Regions from separate parts of the Methylocystis sp. IM3 genome, predicted to be linked through region 2. Evidence: predicted binding sites of a transcription regulator. Region 2 holds the regulator's gene; each other region holds the start of a gene.
What was found. The regulator PhoB, encoded in region 2, activates phosphate uptake and scavenging genes when phosphate is short. The targets are predictions, from matches to a motif close to TGTCATNNANCTGTCAT.
Positions count from the first base shown of each region.

Region 1 (5,649 bases), 300 kb from region 2:
GCCATTGTCGGGAACCGTCCGCGCCAGCGCCTCGATCTCATGGCTCGTCTCGATGAGGCCGAGATTGTCGCGCAGCCATTGCACCAGCGCCCCGGCGATGGCGACCGAGCCCTCCAGCGCATAGACGGGGGGCGCCGCGCCGAGCTTGTAGCCGAGCGTCGTCAGCAGGCCGCTTTGCGAGGGACGCGGCGTCGCGCCCGTATTCATCAACAGGAAGCAGCCGGTGCCATAGGTGTTCTTGGCGTCGCCGGGGCTCACGCAGGCCTGCCCGAGCAAGGCCGCATGCTGGTCGCCGAGCGCTCCGGCGAGCGGGACGCCGGCGAGCGGATCGAGGCAATGGCCGTAAATCTCGCTCGACGAGCGGATCTCCGGCAGGCAGGCGCGCGGAATGTCGAAAAGCGCCAGCAATTCCTCGTCCCAGTCGAGCGTCGCGAGATTCATGAGCTGGGTGCGCGAGGCGTTCGTCGCGTCGGTGAGATGGCGCCCGCCGGTCAGGCTCCAGATGAGCCAGGCGTCCATCGTGCCGAACAGCGCGTCGCCGCGCTCGGCCTTCGCGCGCGCGCCCGGAATCGCGTCGAGAAGCCAGGAAAGCTTGAGACCCGAGAAATAGGCGGCAGGCGGCAGGCCCGTTTTCGCCCGCAGAAGCGCGCCCGCGCCGCCGGCGGCGAGGCGGTCCGCCGCCGGCTGCGTGCGCATGTCCATCCACACCAGCGCATTGTGCAGCGGCGCGCCCGTCGCGCGGTCCCACAACAGGCACGTCTCGCGCTGATTGGCGACGCCGACGGCGGCAAGGTCGCCCGGCCGCAGCCCCGCCTTGGCCAGGGCGCCGGCGACGACCGCGCGCGTGTTCGCGAGAACTTCCGCCGCGTCGTGCTCGACCCAGCCGGGACGCGGATAGATTTGGGCGTGTTCGCGCTGGTCGATCGCGCAAATGTCGCCCGCCTCGTCGACGACGATGAAGCGGGTGCTCGTCGTTCCCTGGTCGATTGCGCCAATATGCCGCGCCATGGCGAGCCCTTCCGTAAAATTGCGTTCAGCTTCGCTCGAGCCGCGCCTGTCAAATTGGCGAGCCTGGTCGCCGGCCGCCAGGGAGAATGCGCCCAGGGCTGCGTCGTGGTCAAAATTTCAAGAGGTTGGCGTTGTCGGGCGGGGAAAAACTCCAAAATCTGTCTTGGGGACGCTCTTCTCGCGAATGTCCGGATGGCGGCCGGGCCCGATTCGAAAAAAGCCGGCACAGGCAGGGTTGCAAAAGCTGGGAAATTTTGTAACCTACTGATGTAAAAGGTAGTTTGCAATCTTTCCAAACTAGGCGAAGCGGATGATCGTCTGTTCCTGTAACGTCCTGTCCGACCGCGATGTGCGTGAAACGCTCCGCGCCCGCAGCGATCGGCCCTCGGTCGCGTCGGTTTTTCGCAACATGGGCTGCGAGGCCAAATGCGGGCGCTGCGTGCGCAGCATCGTCGCGCTCGTCGATCAGCATTCCGCGTCCAGACTGGACGAATGCGGCGGAAGCGGCGATTGTGACAGCTGCCGCGCCGACGGACTGGCGGCGTGAGCGGGACCATGGAAAGGGATTGCACATGCGCGGCGACGCGAAGGTTATCGATTATCTCAATCGTGGGCTGCGCGCGGAGCTGACCGCCGTCAATCAATACTGGCTGCACTATCGCTTTTTCGACAATTGGGGCTATCTCGAACTCGCCAAGAAATGGCGCGAGGAATCGATCGAGGAGATGAAGCACGCGGATGAGTTCGCCAAGCGCATTCTCTTCCTCGAGGGCTTTCCCAACATGCAGGTGCTCGATCCGCTGCGCATCGGCCAGACGGTCGAGGAAATCATCGCAGCCGATCTCGCGACCGAGATCGAGGCGCGCAAGCTCTACATTGAGGCGGCCGTCTATTGTGATTCGGTCGACGACCGCGTCTCGATGCAGCTCTTCGAGAGCATCATCGAGAGCGAGGAAGGCCATATCGACTTTCTGGAGACCCAGCAGGAGCTCATCAAGCAGCTCGGCTGGCAGCTCTACGCGCAAAAGCACATCGGCGGGCTGTCGTAAGAGGCGGGCGCGCCGCTTTTTCTGGAGGCAGGCGGCGCGAGCGGCCTGCCTTTTCTTTTGCGTCCGACGATGAGGACGAAACCGACAGGCCCTATTCCATCACCGCGGCCTTGAGCATGCAGATCATGGTCGCCTGCGCCTGCGACTTGCCAAGGTTGCGGATCACATGCGGCCGGTCGCAGCGATAGCGCAGCGTCTCACCGGCCTTGACGGTCTCGCGCGCGCCCGCGACCTCCACCTCGAGCTCGCCCTCGCGCACCGACAGGCTTTCGACCGAGCCGCGCTGATGGGCGTCCGATTCCAGCACGCCGCCGGGATCGGCCGACAATTCATAGGCCTGCAGCCATTCGACGGTCTTGATCCAGCCGATGATGGCAAGGCGGCATTTGCCGTCGTCCGAAAGCAGGATCGGCGTGTCGGCCTTGCTCGTCTTTTCGAGAAACGGTTCGTCCTCCGTCGTCTGCAACACGCGCTCGATGGAGACGTCCAGCGCCTGGGCGAGGCGCCAGATGGTGGCGAGCGTCGGATTGGTCTCGTTGCGCTCGATCTGGCTGATGATCGACTTGGCGACGCCGGATTGCTGCGACAGCTCCGAAAGCGACAGGTTGTAGGCCTTGCGCAGCCGCTGGATGGTGGCGCCGAGCTGGCCCGAGAGCGCCAGCGCGCCCGCCTCCAGAATCTTGTGCTTTTCCTTGCCCTCGACGCCCATTCTACCCGCGCCGGGCCGATCCGGCGTCGCTCCCTGTCTTTTGAAGTCGTGCGGAACACTATCCGATTTCGTTCGAAATATCGAACGGCGCAGGGGGACGTCAATGCGCGCCCCTCCCGCTGTCATCGGACTGTGACCTCGCTCTGATGAAAGAGCGTGAACGTCATCGACGGCGGGAGGCGCAGGCGCTCATGGCCGAAGACTTTGCTGCGAATATGCCGGGCGCCCTCGCCCTCGAGCCGGAGCCCAGACGCTACCGGACCCTTTTCCTGTCCGATCTGCATCTCGGCGCCAAGGCGGCGCAGGCGCATCTTCTTCTCGATTTCCTCAAGCACAATGACGCGGAGACGATCTATCTCGTCGGCGACATCGTCGACGGCTGGAAACTGCGCAAGGGCTGGCATTGGCCGCAGGCCCACAACGACGTCGTCCAGAAGCTGCTGCGCAAGGCCCGCAAGGGCGCCCGCGTCATCTATGTGCCGGGCAATCACGACGAATTCGCCCGCGACTACACGGGCTTGACCTTCGGCGGGATCGACGTGGTGGATCACGCGGTCCATGAAACCGCCACGGGCCGGAAGATGCTCGTCATTCACGGCGATCAGTTCGATATCGTCGTTCGCAATGCGCGCTGGCTCGCGCATCTCGGCGACTGGGCCTATGACGTGGCCATCGCCGCCAACACCTGGTTCAACCGCGCGCGCCGGCTCTTTGGCGTCGGCTACTGGTCGCTGTCCGCCTGGGCCAAATACAAGGTCAAGAACGCCGTGAACTTCATTGGCGATTACGAGAAAACGCTCGCCGCGGAGGCCGAGCGGCGTGGCGTCGACGGCGTCGTCTGCGGCCATATCCATCACGCGACGATCAAGACCATCGACGGCGTGCTCTATGTGAACACCGGCGATTTCGTCGAAAGCTGCACCGCCGTGGCCGAGCACGAGGACGGCAGTTTCGAGGTGCTCCACTGGCGCATGACCGCGGCCGAGCGCGACGCCGCCGCCACGCCCGTCAAGGCGCTGCCGGCGCCGAGAGCGGCGGCTGCGTAAATGCGCATCCTCGTCGCGACGGACGCCTGGCGTCCGCAGGTCAATGGCGTCGTGCGTTCGCTGGAATCGCTCGCCTGCGCGGCGGCGCCGCTCGGGGCCGAGCTGGATTTCCTCACGCCGCAGGACTTCTGCCGCGTCCCCATGCCCACCTATCGGGAGATTTCGCTCGCGCTCGCCACGCCGCGCGCGGTGCGCCGCCGTCTCGCCCAGGGCTACAACCACATCCATATCGCGACGGAAGGCCCGATCGGCCTTGCGACGCGCGCCGTCTGCCTGCGCGACGGACGTGTCTTCACCACCTCCTTCCACACGCGCTTTCCCGAATATATCCATGCGCGCACGGGGTTGCCCGTGGGCTGGAGCTACGCCGCGCTGCGCCGCTTCCACAATGCCGGCGCCGGGGTGATGGCGGCGACGCCGAGCCTCGCACGGGAGCTCGATTCGCGCGGATTCCGGCGCCTGCTGCGCTGGTCGCGCGGGGTGGACCACGCCATTTTCTCGCCCGAGGCGAAGGTCCCGCTCGATCTTCCCCGGCCCATTTTTCTCTACGCCGGCCGCCTGGCTGTCGAAAAGAATGTCGAGGCCTTTCTCGCCCTCGATCTGCCGGGGACCAAGGTCGTGGCCGGAGACGGGCCGGCGCGCGCGGCGCTCGAAGCGCGCTATGCAGATGCGCGGTTTCTGGGCTTCAAGACGCCCGGCGAACTGGCGGGCCTTTACGCCGCCTCGGATGTCTTCGTCTTTCCGAGCCGCACCGACACATTCGGCGTCGTGCTGCTCGAGGCCCTCGCCTGCGGCCTGCCCGTGGCGGCTTTCCCGGTCATGGGGCCGCTCGACGTCATCGGCTCGAGCGGCGCGGGGGTGCTGAGCGAGGATCTGCGCGCGGCGGCGCTCATGGCCCTCGACATTCCGCGCGACGCCGCTCGCGCCCACGCCCTCGCCTTCACCTGGGAAAACTGCGCCAGGCAGTTCCTCGACAATATCGCTTACGCCCGGGGCGCGGCCTCGCTCGGCGGCGTCGGCGTCGTCGCGCTGCGGGAAACGGACGACAAGCGCCAGACCGTCGACAAGGGCCAGCCCGTCCAGCCCTGAAGGCCGCGCCACTTCGTCACCGTCTTTGCTGCATGATTTTCTGAGTGAGAACAAAGCTGTTGTTCGAAACTCTCAAATCTCCAGAGAATGGATCGCCAAACAACAGCACAAGATACAGCGACGTCATGATCAGGGTCGCGATCAGGCCCGTCATCAAGACGTGGGCTAAATGATTATCGATCGTAAAGAAAAATGTAAAAGCCACCGTAATGAGAGCCCCGGCGATCAAAACGACCCATTCCGCGGTTGGTATACTGAAATTCGATGACTTCAATCTATCGCGCCGACTATCCCAAAGCTGAATGACCTCAGAAAGCATCACTGGATAGATGGCCTGTTGGTTCTGCGATTTCGGCTCGATTTTCTTCAAAATATCGACGACGTCGAGCAAGAGGTTGTGCGCTTTTTGACTCGTTTCGTCGGACTCCATCAGATGGAATTCATTATCCGCGACCTCGTCGGTATATGCTCGAAGCTTGTCTTGAAGCGACTTGCCTTCATTCGGGAACTGACTGGACAAGGTATAAAGCCCAACAATCGACCTGGTTTCGTTATCCACGGTGTCGCCCGCCTTGGAAAACTTGTCCATCGCAGAGAATACGATCAGTCCAAGCAGGACCGAATAAAACCCGCCAACGATAGCCAGATAATAACCGCCGACTTCGTGGCATTCTTTTATTATTTCTCTGCCGACCTTTTTCTTGATCAAGACCTGGGATACGGCAATGCAAATGGCGGAAAAAATAAT
Region 1 covers NZ_JBBPBZ010000002.1:443,907-449,555, reverse strand. The annotation lists gene glpK (glycerol kinase GlpK) at 1-1,008, opposite strand, end outside; gene WOC76_RS03945 ((2Fe-2S)-binding protein) at 1,319-1,555, shown strand; gene bfr (bacterioferritin) at 1,581-2,057, shown strand; gene WOC76_RS03935 (helix-turn-helix domain-containing protein) at 2,149-2,766, opposite strand; gene WOC76_RS03930 (UDP-2,3-diacylglucosamine diphosphatase) at 2,958-3,812, shown strand; gene WOC76_RS03925 (glycosyltransferase family 4 protein) at 3,813-4,901, shown strand; gene WOC76_RS03920 (bestrophin-like domain) at 4,918-5,649, opposite strand, start outside.
Region 1: a site for PhoB is predicted at 2,887-2,903, ahead of WOC76_RS03930 (UDP-2,3-diacylglucosamine diphosphatase). Genes of this name have one in related genera too.

Region 2 (5,649 bases):
TCGGGCTCGGCCTCATCCTCTTCATCATCACCTTCGTGGTGCTCGCCATCGCGCGTTACATGCTGATGCGCATCGAGCAGAAATCGGCCTGAAAGGAGCGCTCACGTCATGTCGCTTTACGCCAAGCGCCGCCGACGCAACGCCATGGCGACGAGTCTCGCCTGGGCGGCGGCGCTGTTCGGGCTCTCCTGGCTCTTTCTCATTCTCGGCGCCCTTCTCTATGAAGGTCTGCGCGGCCTCTCGCCCGCCGTCTTCACGCAGATGACCCCGCCGCCCGGCAGCCGGGGCGGCCTCATGAACGCGATCGGCGGTTCGCTGTCGATGACGGCGATCGGCGTCGCCATCGGCGCGCCGCTCGGAATGCTCGCGGGAACCTACATGGCCGAATATGGCCGCAAGACGAAGCTCGCGACGGTGGTGCGCTTCGTCAACGACATTCTGCTCAGCGCGCCGTCGATCGTCATCGGCCTCTTCGTCTATACGATCATCGTCGCGCCGATGGGGCATTTCTCGGGAATTGCAGGCGCCGTGGCGCTGTCGCTCATCGTCATTCCGGTCGTGCTGCGCACCACGGAAGACATGCTGCTGCTCGTCCCCGGCTCGCTGCGCGAGGCGGCGGCCGCCCTCGGCGCGCCGCGCGCCGTGATCATCTCGCGCGTCTCCTATCGCGCCGCCAAGGCGGGCATCGTGACGGGCGTGCTGCTCGCGGTCGCCCGCGTCTCCGGCGAAACGGCGCCGCTGCTCTTCACCGCGCTCAACAATCAGTTCTGGTCGAGCGACCTCAACGCCCCGATGGCGAGCCTGCCGGTCGTCATCTTCCAGTTCGCGCTCTCACCCTACAAGGACTGGCAGCAGCTCGCCTGGACAGGCGCGCTGCTCATCACCGCCGCCGTTCTCACCCTTTCGATCATCGCCCGCGCGCTGAGCGCCGGCCGCAGGAAGTCCTGACATGAACGCCGCCGCTCAAACGCACGCCCCGGCCCCGAAGGTTTCGGTCAAGGGCCTCGATTTCTTCTACGGCAAGACCCGCGCGCTCAAAGACATCTCGCTCACGCTCACGACGAACCGGGTCACCGCCTTCATCGGTCCCTCGGGCTGCGGCAAGTCCACGCTGCTGCGCGTCCTGAACCGCATGTACGATCTCTACCCCGGCCAGCGCGCCGAGGGCGAGGTGCTGCTCGACGGCGAGAACATCCTCGATCCGGCGGTGGACGTGAACGCGCTGCGCGCGCGCGTCGGCATGGTGTTCCAGAAGCCGACGCCCTTTCCGATGACGATCTACGAAAACATCGCCTTCGGCATCCGCCTCTACGAAAAGCTGCCGCGCGCCGAGATGGACGATCGCGTCGAGGCGGCGTTGCGCGGCGCGGCGCTCTGGGACGAGGTGAAGGACAAGCTGCACACGAGCGGCCTCGGCCTCTCGGGCGGCCAGCAGCAGCGCCTCTGCATCGCGCGCAGCGTCGCGGTGCAGCCCGAGGTAATCCTCTTCGACGAGCCCTGCTCGGCGCTCGATCCAATCTCCACCGCGAAAGTCGAGGAGCTGATCGAGGAGCTCGCCGCCGATTACACGATCGCCATCGTCACCCACAACATGCAGCAGGCGGTGCGCGTTTCGGATTATACGGCCTTCATGTATCTCGGCGAGCTTGTCGAATTCGGCGACACCGACGAGGTCTTCAACAAGCCGCGCGAGAAGCGCACGCAGGATTACATCACCGGCCGGTTCGGTTGAGGAAGGGAACGCGATGAGCGAACATATCGTCAAGTCCTACGACCGCGACCTCGAGGCGCTCGGCCGCCGGATTTCGGAAATGGGCGGCGTCGCCGAGAAGATGCTGGCCGAGGCCATGGACGCCTTGTCCATGCTCGACGTGGAGCTCGCCCGGCGCGTCGTCGCCAGCGACGCGCGTCTCGACATTCTCCAGCGCGAGATCGAGGAGAACGCCGTGCTCACCATCGCGCGGCGCCAGCCGCTGGCGATCGACCTGCGCGAATGCATCGCGGCGATCCGCATCTCCGGCGACATTGAGCGGATCGGCGACCTCGCCAAGAACATCGCCAAGCGCACGCTGAAAATTGCGACTGAGGCGCGGCTGCCGCGCGCCATCGTCGGCCTGCGGTCGATGCACGAAGTCGCCGCGACGCAGCTCAAGGACGCGCTCGACGCCTATGCGCTGCGCGACGTGGAGCGCGCCCGCGCGGTCTGGGAGAACGACGCCGATCTCGACGCGCTCGAGGACAGCGTGTTTCGCGACCTCCTGACCTTCATGATGGAAGACCCGCGCAACATTTCCTTCTGCACGCATCTTCTCTTCTGCTCGAAGAACCTCGAGCGCATCGGAGACCACACGACGAATATCTCCGAGACGGTCGTCTATCTCGTCACCGGCGAAGCCATGCCGATGGAGCGTCCGAAATCCCGCAGCGGCTCCCTCGACGCCTCCCTGGCCGGCCCGGAGCAAGACATTCCGCAATGAACGACGCCGCCAGCCAGACCATCGCCCGCGAGGCCCGCGGCGACCGCCCGCCGCGCATTCTCGTCGTCGAGGACGAGATCCCGCTCGCGACGCTCCTCGTCTACAATCTCGAAGCCGAAGGCTATCAGGTCGAGCATGTCGACAATGGCGACGAGGCGGAGCTTCGCATCGCGGAGTCGCCGCCCGATCTCCTGTTGCTCGACTGGATGCTGCCGGGCGTCTCGGGTCTCGAAATCTGCCGGCGCCTGCGCGCGCGGGACGTCGCGCGCGACATGCCGATCATCATGCTGACGGCGCGCGGCGAAGAAGGCGAACGCGTGCGCGGCCTGTCCGTCGGCGCCGACGACTATGTCGTAAAGCCCTTCTCCACGCCCGAGCTGATGGCCCGCGTGCGCGCGCTGCTGCGTCGCGCCCGCCCCGAGCGCGTCGCCTCGAAACTGACGGCCGGCGACATCGACCTCGACCGCGAGACGCGGCGCGTGCGCCGCTCCGGCCGCGAGATCCATCTCGGTCCCACCGAGTTCCGGCTGCTCGAATATCTCATGGAGAAGCCGGGCCGGGTCTTCACCCGCGCGCAGCTTCTCGACAGCGTCTGGGGCATGTCGGCCGAAATCGACGAGCGCACTGTCGACGTTCATGTGGGACGCCTGCGCAAGGCGCTCATCCGCGGACGCGAGAAAGATCCGATCCGCACGGTGCGCGGCTCGGGCTATTCCTTCGACGAGACCTTCGGACGGGAATGAGGGACGGCGCCGCCTGTCCCTCGCAAAGGCTCACGCGAAGCGCGGCGCCCTGATCTGGGCGCGACGGCGATCCTGCGCCGGCTGATAGGCGACGCGGGAGTGATGCGCGCAATAGGGACCGGCGCCGATCGGCGACTTCGCGCCGCAGAAGCGGAATTCCGGCGTCGTCGGATCGCCCATTGGCCAGCGACACATCGATTCCCGCAGCTCCATGAGCGTCACGCGCTCCGACAGGGGAATGACGACATCTTCAGGGGCGACGCGCGCGACGACCATGGCCTGCGGCGCATAGGCGAGAGCCACATTGCCGTGAACGGCATGGCCGCCGGCGCGGGGCGCCGCAGCGGCGACGATCTGCGCGGGCGCCGGTTGACGAGCAGCGGCTCCCTTCACCGCCGAGCGGGGACGCGGGGCGGCCGCCGTCTTGGCGCGCTCCGCGAGGCCGAGCCGATGAATCTTGCCGATGACCGCGTTGCGTGTGATGCCGGGTCCAAGCTCCGCCGCCACCTGGCTCGCGCTCAGGCCGTCGCCCCAAAGCTTGCGCAACAGCTCGACCCGTTCCTCGGTCCAAGACATTTTTGACCTCCAAGCGGTCTGTTCGAAGCGGCCGTCAACGGAATCGACTATCCGTCGCTGCGCCGGGACAACCGGCGTCGATGAGACCCGCGTCGAAAACTCGAGAAGCGCCATGCGGGCGAAAAACGCGTCCCGCATCGGCAAAAACTGACGGTCCTTTTGAATCACGGGCGCGAGTCGCTGGCAAGCAGATGGGGGCGTTCTCAACAGGGTTTCGTGCGCTTTCCGGCGCGGGTGAGTCGCTGGAGCCACACCTGCAAGGCGTTTTTCACAAAGAGTTCGCCTGTGAAAGTCTACAGCGCGGCCGATCCAGGCGGCCTCGCGCCCCCGTGGCGGGATTTGACCGAAGGCGCTTGCGCGCATAGAATAAAGACTACAGTTTGCCGCCCTCAAAAAGGGCGGCGCTTTGTTTTTGGGGTCCGGCCGCGGGCCGCTCCCGTGGGCTTGGAGCTTGGTTTTGACTTCTGCGCTCTATCCGACCTATGCGCGGGCCGACATCGCCTTCACGCGGGGCGAAGGCGCCTGGCTTTTCGCCGAGAATGGCGACCGTTACCTGGATTTCGCCTCCGGCGTCGCGGTGCTCTCGCTTGGGCACGAGCATCCGCATCTCGTCGCGACGCTGAAGGCCGCGGCCGAAAAGCCCTGGCACGTCTCCAATCTCTTTCGCATTCCGCAGGCCGAGCGCCTCGCCGAGCGCCTCGTCGCGGCGACCTTCGCGGATGTGGTCTTCTTCGCCAATTCCGGCGCCGAGGCCGTCGAATGCGCGATCAAGACGGCGCGCAAATTTCACGCCGCCAATGGTGCGCCGGAACGCTACCGGCTCATTACCTTCGAGGGCGCCTTTCACGGCCGCACGCTCGCAACCATCGCCGCCGGCGGCAATCCGAAATATCTCGAAGGATTCGGCCCGCCGGTCGAGGGCTTCGACCAGCTTCCCTTCGCCGATCTCGACGCGGTCGAGGCCGCGATTACGGAAGAGACCGCCGGCGTGCTGCTCGAACCCATCCAGGGCGAGGGCGGGCTGCGCGTCTTCCCCGCCGAATTCCTGCGCGGCCTGCGCAGGCTGTGCGATGCGCGCGGCCTGCTTCTGGTTCTCGACGAGGTCCAGTGCGGCGTCGGCCGCACCGGCAAATTCCTCGCCTGCGAACATGCGGGCGTGACGCCGGATGTCGTTGCGCTCGCCAAGGGGCTCGGCGGCGGCTTCCCGCTCGGCGCCTGTCTCGCCACGCGCGACGCCGCCAAGGGCATGACGCTCGGCTCCCATGGCTCGACCTTCGGCGGCAATCCGCTGGCGGCGGCCGTCGGCGGCGCCGTGCTCGACGTGGTGCTGGCCGAGGGATTCCTTGAGCGCGTCGCGCGCCTCGGCGGGCTGCTGCGCCAGCGCCTCGCCGAACTCCACGACCGCCACCCCGACATCATCGAGACCGTGCGCGGCGAGGGGCTGATGTTCGGCCTCAAGACGCGCGGCCCCAATGGGGATTTCGCCGCCGCCGCCCGCGCGGAAGGGCTTCTCACCGTGCTTGCAGGCGACAATGTCGTGCGGCTCCTGCCGCCGCTGATCATCGACGAGAACGACATCCTCGAGGCGGCGGCGCGCCTCGACCGCGCCTGCGCGCGCCTTTCGGCGCCCGCCAAGCAGCTGGGAGCGGCCTGATGACCGCGCATATGAACGCGTCCGCCAAAAAGGCGCCGGCGAAGAACGCACAAACGGACACCGCGCCGAGCGGGACGCGGCCGCGCCATTTTCTCGACATCTGCGATTTCACCCGGGAGGAGCTGCGCAGCATCCTCGATCTCGCCCGTTCGCTGAAGGCGAAGCGCGTCAAGGGCGCGCCGCCCGCCGAGCGCCCGCT
Region 2 covers NZ_JBBPBZ010000002.1:141,893-147,541, reverse strand. The annotation lists gene pstC (phosphate ABC transporter permease subunit PstC) at 1-92, shown strand, start outside; gene pstA (phosphate ABC transporter permease PstA) at 109-948, shown strand; gene pstB (phosphate ABC transporter ATP-binding protein PstB) at 950-1,732, shown strand; gene phoU (phosphate signaling complex protein PhoU) at 1,746-2,477, shown strand; gene phoB (phosphate regulon transcriptional regulator PhoB) at 2,474-3,220, shown strand; gene WOC76_RS02430 (GcrA family cell cycle regulator) at 3,251-3,796, opposite strand; gene WOC76_RS02425 (aspartate aminotransferase family protein) at 4,254-5,450, shown strand; gene argF (ornithine carbamoyltransferase) at 5,462-5,649, shown strand, end outside.

Region 3 (5,649 bases), 1.4 Mb from region 2:
GCTGCTGCTTTTGCACCTGAGCGCCCCGACCCCACAAGGCGCGCGCGCCGTCCTTGTCGCTGGCGCGGTCTATGGGCTGTTGCTGGCCTTGAAGCTTGGCCTGGTCGTCTATCTTGAAAAAAGGGGCGGCGACGCGCGGCAGTTCGTCGGCTCCGAAACGCTCGTCACCAGCGGCGTCTATGCCTTCTCCCGAAACCCGGTCTATGTGGTTTCCCTTCTCCAGAGCCTCGCCTGGTCGCTCGGATTGATCGGCGTCTGCCTCACGAGCGAAGCGCCCTGCGCGCTGACGCTTCTCATGACGGTGGCGGCGCTGCTCTACGGCCATTACTGGGGCATGGACAGACTCATCGTCCCCAATGAGGAAGCGGCGCTACGCGCCCGGCACCCGGACGAATTCGCCAATTATTGCGCACGGGTGAACCGCTGGTTGGGGCGGCGGGCTCAGCCGGTAAGGACGTCGCGGTAAATTTCAGCCAAGGGGATGGACACGCCGATGGCAGGAAGCGCGAGCGACTGACCGAGCCCGTCGAGGATGCGCACGCCCGCCCAATCCGCCCCGACCCGGTCGAACGCCTCGATATGCGCCCTGTCACGCTCCACGAGCACGTAGTGCCGAAGGCTCGGCAGACGCTGGTAAACAGCCCATTCTTCGAAGCGGTCGCGCGCCTTGCTGCCTTCCGACATGACTTCGACGAGGGCGGTCGGCTCGGTTAGATAGGCCGCTCCCGGCTCCAGGGCGCGACAGTGGACGATGATGTCGGGAAGCGTGGAGGAGTCGCTCTCCACACTCCGCAGCCGGAACGATTCAACGAGCGTCCGGCAGGGGGAGCCGCTTGCCCTCAGGCGCTCCCGCAGGCCGCCGGCGAGATTCTGGATGATGTAATTGTGCTCCCAGCGCGCGCCGACCATCATCCGCACGACGCGGCCGCCGATCAGCTCCCATTTCTCGTCGGCGGGCTTGTCGGCGAGAAGTTCCTCGAAATCGTCGAGGGACATATACTCGTATTGCGAGGACGGGCGATTCACGGCGCGGCTCCGTTTGGCGAAGATCAGCATAGCGCGCGCGCCGGCGCATGGGAGCGATCCTTGACCACCCCTGCCCGGCTTGTCAGCCCAGAGCAGCGCGACGACGACGCGGATGCGAGCCTGCGTCCCCTGACGCTCGCCGATTTCACCGGCCAGGAGGCGGCGCGCGCCAATCTCAAGGTCTTCATCGAGGCCGCCAAGACGCGTGGCGACGCGCTCGACCATGTGCTGCTCGTCGGCCCTCCCGGCCTCGGCAAGACCACGCTGGCGCAGATCGTCGCCCGCGAGCTCGGCGTCAATTTCCGCTCCACCTCGGGGCCGGTGATCGCCAAGGCCGGCGATCTCGCGGCGCAGCTCACCAATCTCGAGCCGCGCGACGTGCTCTTCATCGACGAAATTCACCGGCTCAATCCGGCGGTGGAGGAAATTCTCTATCCCGCGATGGAGGATTTCCAACTCGACCTCATCATCGGCGAGGGGCCGGCGGCCCGCTCGGTAAAGATCGACCTTGCGAAATTCACCCTCGTCGGCGCGACGACGCGCGCGGGCCTGCTGACGACGCCGCTGCGCGACCGCTTCGGCATCCCTGTGCGGCTGAATTTCTACACGGCCCAGGAGCTGGAGCTGATCATCAAGCGCGGCGCGCGGGTCATCGGCGTCGGCATGAGCGACGAGGGCGCGCGCGAGATCGCGCGGCGGTCGCGCGGCACGCCACGCATCGCCGGCCGCCTGCTGCGGCGCGTGCGGGACTTCGCCGTCGTCGAGGGGTTAGCAACAATTACGCGGGAGCTGGCCGACCGGTCTCTGTCGCTGCTCGACGTGGATTCGATCGGGCTGGACATCATGGACCGGCGCTATCTCGACATGGTGGCGATCAATTTCGGGGGCGGGCCGGTCGGGATCGAGACCATCGCCGCCGCCCTTTCCGAGCCGCGCGACGCCATCGAGGACATCATCGAACCCTATCTGCTCCAGCAAGGCTTCCTCCAGCGCACGCCGCGCGGCCGCCTGCTGACGCCCCACGCCTTCCGCCATCTGGGGCTCGCGGAGCCGTCGAGGCCGGGCGGGCAGTTCGGGTTGTTTGTAGACGAGGAATAAATGAACGCTCACACGCTCCCCATCCGGGTCTATTGGGAGGACACGGACGCCTCCGGCCTCGTCTATCATACGTCCTACATCCGCTTCATGGAGCGCGGGCGCACCGAGCTGTTGCGCTCGATCGGGCTCGATCAGCGCCCCTTGCTCGAGGGCGCGGCGGGCGCGCCGATTTTCTTCGTGGTTCGAGCCATGGAGATCGACTTCCGCAAGCCCGCGCTCATGGACGATCTTTTGAGCGTGCAGACGGCGCCCCTCGAACTCGGCGCCGCCTCGCTGATACTCGACCAGCGCGTGCTTCGCGGCGACGAGACGCTGGTGACGGCGACCGTGAAGGTCGTCTGCGTCGAGGAGGGACGGGCGAAACGGCTGCCCGCGGACGTGCGGGCGAAGTTCGAGGCGCTGCGGCCCCCGCATTGAGACGAGGCTGGCCCGTCGGGCCATCGCCTCGGCCGCTCATTCCGCCGATGCGAGCAGCCCGAGACGGGTCAGTTCATGCTCGCGGATATTTCGCGTGATCGGGTAATAGCCGCCCTTTTTCGCCTGCGCCTGACCGTCGCGCGACAGAACATATTTCACAAATTCGCCGGACAGCGTGTCCAGCGGCGATTTCGGATCTTTCAGAACATAGACATAAAGACCCCTGGCGAGGGGATATTTCCGCGTGTAGGCGCTCTCGAAGGAGGTGTCGAAGCACTTTTTGCCGGCGGTCGCGGCGACCGGTACGGCGCGCACCCCGTCGGTCTTGTAGCCGATCCCCGAATAGCCGATGGCGCCCTGATCCCCCGCAACCGCCCCGACCACCGCTTCCGAGCCCGGCTGCTGTTGGACGGCGTCCTTGAAATCGCCGCCGCCGAGCACGTTCTGTTTGAAGAATTTATTCGTTCCGGAGAGCGTATTGCGGCCATAGAGCGTGATCGGCTTGGCGGCCCATTCGCCGGTCGCCCCCACATCGCCCCAAAGCCGCGCGCTCTTGCCGCCGGCGCTTTTGGGGTTCTCGGCGAAAATCCGGTCGAGTTGCTCCAGCGTGAGGCACTGGATGGGATTGTCCTTGTGAACGTAGATCGCAAGCGCGTCCACCGCGACGAGAACGCCCGCCGGCCGATAGCCGCGCGCCGTCTCGAACGCCGCGACCTCGTCCGGGGTCATCTGGCGGGACATGGGCGCGAGCTGCGACTCCCCGGAGAGCAGAGCGGGCGGCGCCGTGTTGGAGCCCTTGCCTTCGATCTCCACGGTTACGCCGGGATAGATGGATTTGAAGCCCTCGGCCCATAGCTCCATCTCGCGCAGAAGCGTATCCGAGCCGACCGATTTCAGCCTACCGGACAGAGCCCCGACCGGCCTGTAGGGCGAAAGCTCGAGATCGAAGGAGACGGCGGGAAGGGTCAACGCGCAAAAGGCGAAGACCGTCGCGAAGAAGCGTCGCATGAGGGGCTCGGGGACACGGAGGATTCTACTGTCATGATCCAGAAACAAGCTGACAATCAGATGACACCGCCTCGTCTGGAAACGACGCCTTAACCCTTACGGCTTGTTAACGCTTCGGGGATAGGTCATCCTTGTGCGGCGCAACCGAGCCCCAGAAAGGGCGAAATTGCGGGCAATATGGACGCGCTTTCAAGGAAAAGCGCGCCGGATACCGCTTCAAGGACAAATCATGAATCCAGCCGACATCGCCGCGACCGCCGCCGCCGGGGCCGCTCCCGCCGCCGAGATCACCATCTGGACGATGTTCTGGGGCGCGCACATCGTCGTGAAATTCGTGATGGTCGGGCTGCTGCTGGCCTCGGTGTGGTGCTGGGCCATCATCATCGACAAGACGCTGCTCTTCACGCGCGTCCGGCGCGCCATGGATCGTTTCGAGGAGAATTTCTGGTCCGGCAATTCCCTCGAAGAGCTCTACGGCAAGCTGTCCGAGCGGCCGACCTCGGGCATGGCGACCCTCTTCGTCGCCGCCATGAAGGAATGGAAACGCTCGTTTCAGACAGGCGCCAGCGCCAGCTTCATGGGCCTTCAGGCGCGCATCGAGAAGGTGCTGGACGTCTCCATCGCGCGCGAGGTCGAGAAGCTCGAATCAAATCTTCTGGTGCTCGCCACGGTCGCCTCGGCGGGTCCCTTCGTCGGCCTCTTCGGCACGGTCTGGGGCATCATGACCTCCTTCCGCTCCATCGCCGCCTCCAAGAACACCTCGCTCGCGGTCGTCGCGCCCGGCATCGCCGAGGCGCTGCTCGCCACCGCCATCGGCCTGTTCGCGGCCATTCCGGCGCTCATCGCCTACAACAAGATGCAGGGCGACGTGGCCAGGGCGCAGGCGCGCATGGAGAGCTTCGCCGACGAATTCTCGGCCATTCTCTCGCGCCAGATCGACCAGCACGCGGCCTCGAACCGCGACCGGGCGGCCTGACCATGGGCGCGTCGATTTCCAGCCCCGGACGCAAGGGCGGCCGGCGCCGGCGCGGCGTGCCGCGTTATGGCGCCATGGCCGAAATCAACATGACGCCGTTCATCGACGTCATGCTGGTGCTGCTCATCATCTTCATGGTCGCGGCGCCCCTGCTCGCGACCGGCGTCGCCGTCGATCTGCCGCAGACCAAGGCCGGCCAGCTCAACATCGACCAGAAGCCGGTCTCGATCGCCATCGACGACAAGGGCCAGATCTTCCTCATGGATCAGCCGGTCGAGGCGGAGCAGCTTCTCGACAGGCTCAAGGACACCGTCAAGCAGGGCTTCGACGAGCGCATTTACGTGCGCGGCTCCAAGGCGGTGAACTACGGCCGCGTGGCGGAGGTCATGTCCCTCGTCACCACCGCAGGATACAAGAAGGTCGCCCTGGTGACCGAGCAGGAGAAGAAGTGAGTCTGCGAAGGTGAGGGTTTCGCGCTCCGAGCCTGGCGTCGTCATCTCTTCCGCGGCCCATGCGGGGCTGTTGCTGGCGGCGCTCGTCCTGTTCTCGGATACGAAGAAATTTGACGACGCGCAGGAGATGATCCCGATCGAGGTCGTCACCGGCGACGCGCTCAATCAGGTCGCCAAAGGCGAAAAATCCGCGCGCGACCTGAAGCCCTCACAGCGCGTGGACAAGGTCGCCCCGCAAAGCGAGACGAAGCCCGAACCGCCGCTCGCCGAAGCGAAGAAGGACACGCCCACCCCTCCCCCGCCGCTCAAGCGCCAGCCCGACCCCGGCGCCGACGACAGGCCGGAGCCGGTTCCGCCCAAGCGCGTCGCCGCCCTGCCCCCGGCGCCCGAGCCGCCCACGCGGCCGCAGCCCGAGAAGAAGCCGGAGCCGCCCAAGCCCGTCGAGGCGAAACCCGCCCCGACGCCGCCCGCAAAGCCGAAGGCTGCCGCGCCCGAGGAAAAGGAGCAGGACGAGCCCAAGGAAGCGGAGGTCGTCAAGCCCAAGCCGCCCGTGCGCCCCAAGCCCGAGAAAGTGAAAGAGACCGAGGCGAAGGAGACGCCGAAGCCAGAAAAGCCGAAGGAGCGCCTCAAGCCCGACGAGGTCGCGAAGCTCCTCGATAGCAAGAAGGCGGA
Region 3 covers NZ_JBBPBZ010000002.1:1,563,284-1,568,932, reverse strand. The annotation lists gene WOC76_RS09475 (methyltransferase family protein) at 1-466, shown strand, start outside; gene WOC76_RS09470 (Uma2 family endonuclease) at 442-1,026, opposite strand; gene ruvB (Holliday junction branch migration DNA helicase RuvB) at 1,087-2,124, shown strand; gene ybgC (tol-pal system-associated acyl-CoA thioesterase) at 2,125-2,541, shown strand; gene WOC76_RS09455 (PstS family phosphate ABC transporter substrate-binding protein) at 2,578-3,549, opposite strand; gene tolQ (protein TolQ) at 3,779-4,525, shown strand; gene WOC76_RS09445 (ExbD/TolR family protein) at 4,528-4,977, shown strand; gene WOC76_RS09440 (cell envelope biogenesis protein TolA) at 4,988-5,649, shown strand, end outside.
Region 3: a site for PhoB is predicted at 3,599-3,615, ahead of WOC76_RS09455 (PstS family phosphate ABC transporter substrate-binding protein). Genes of this name have one in related genera too.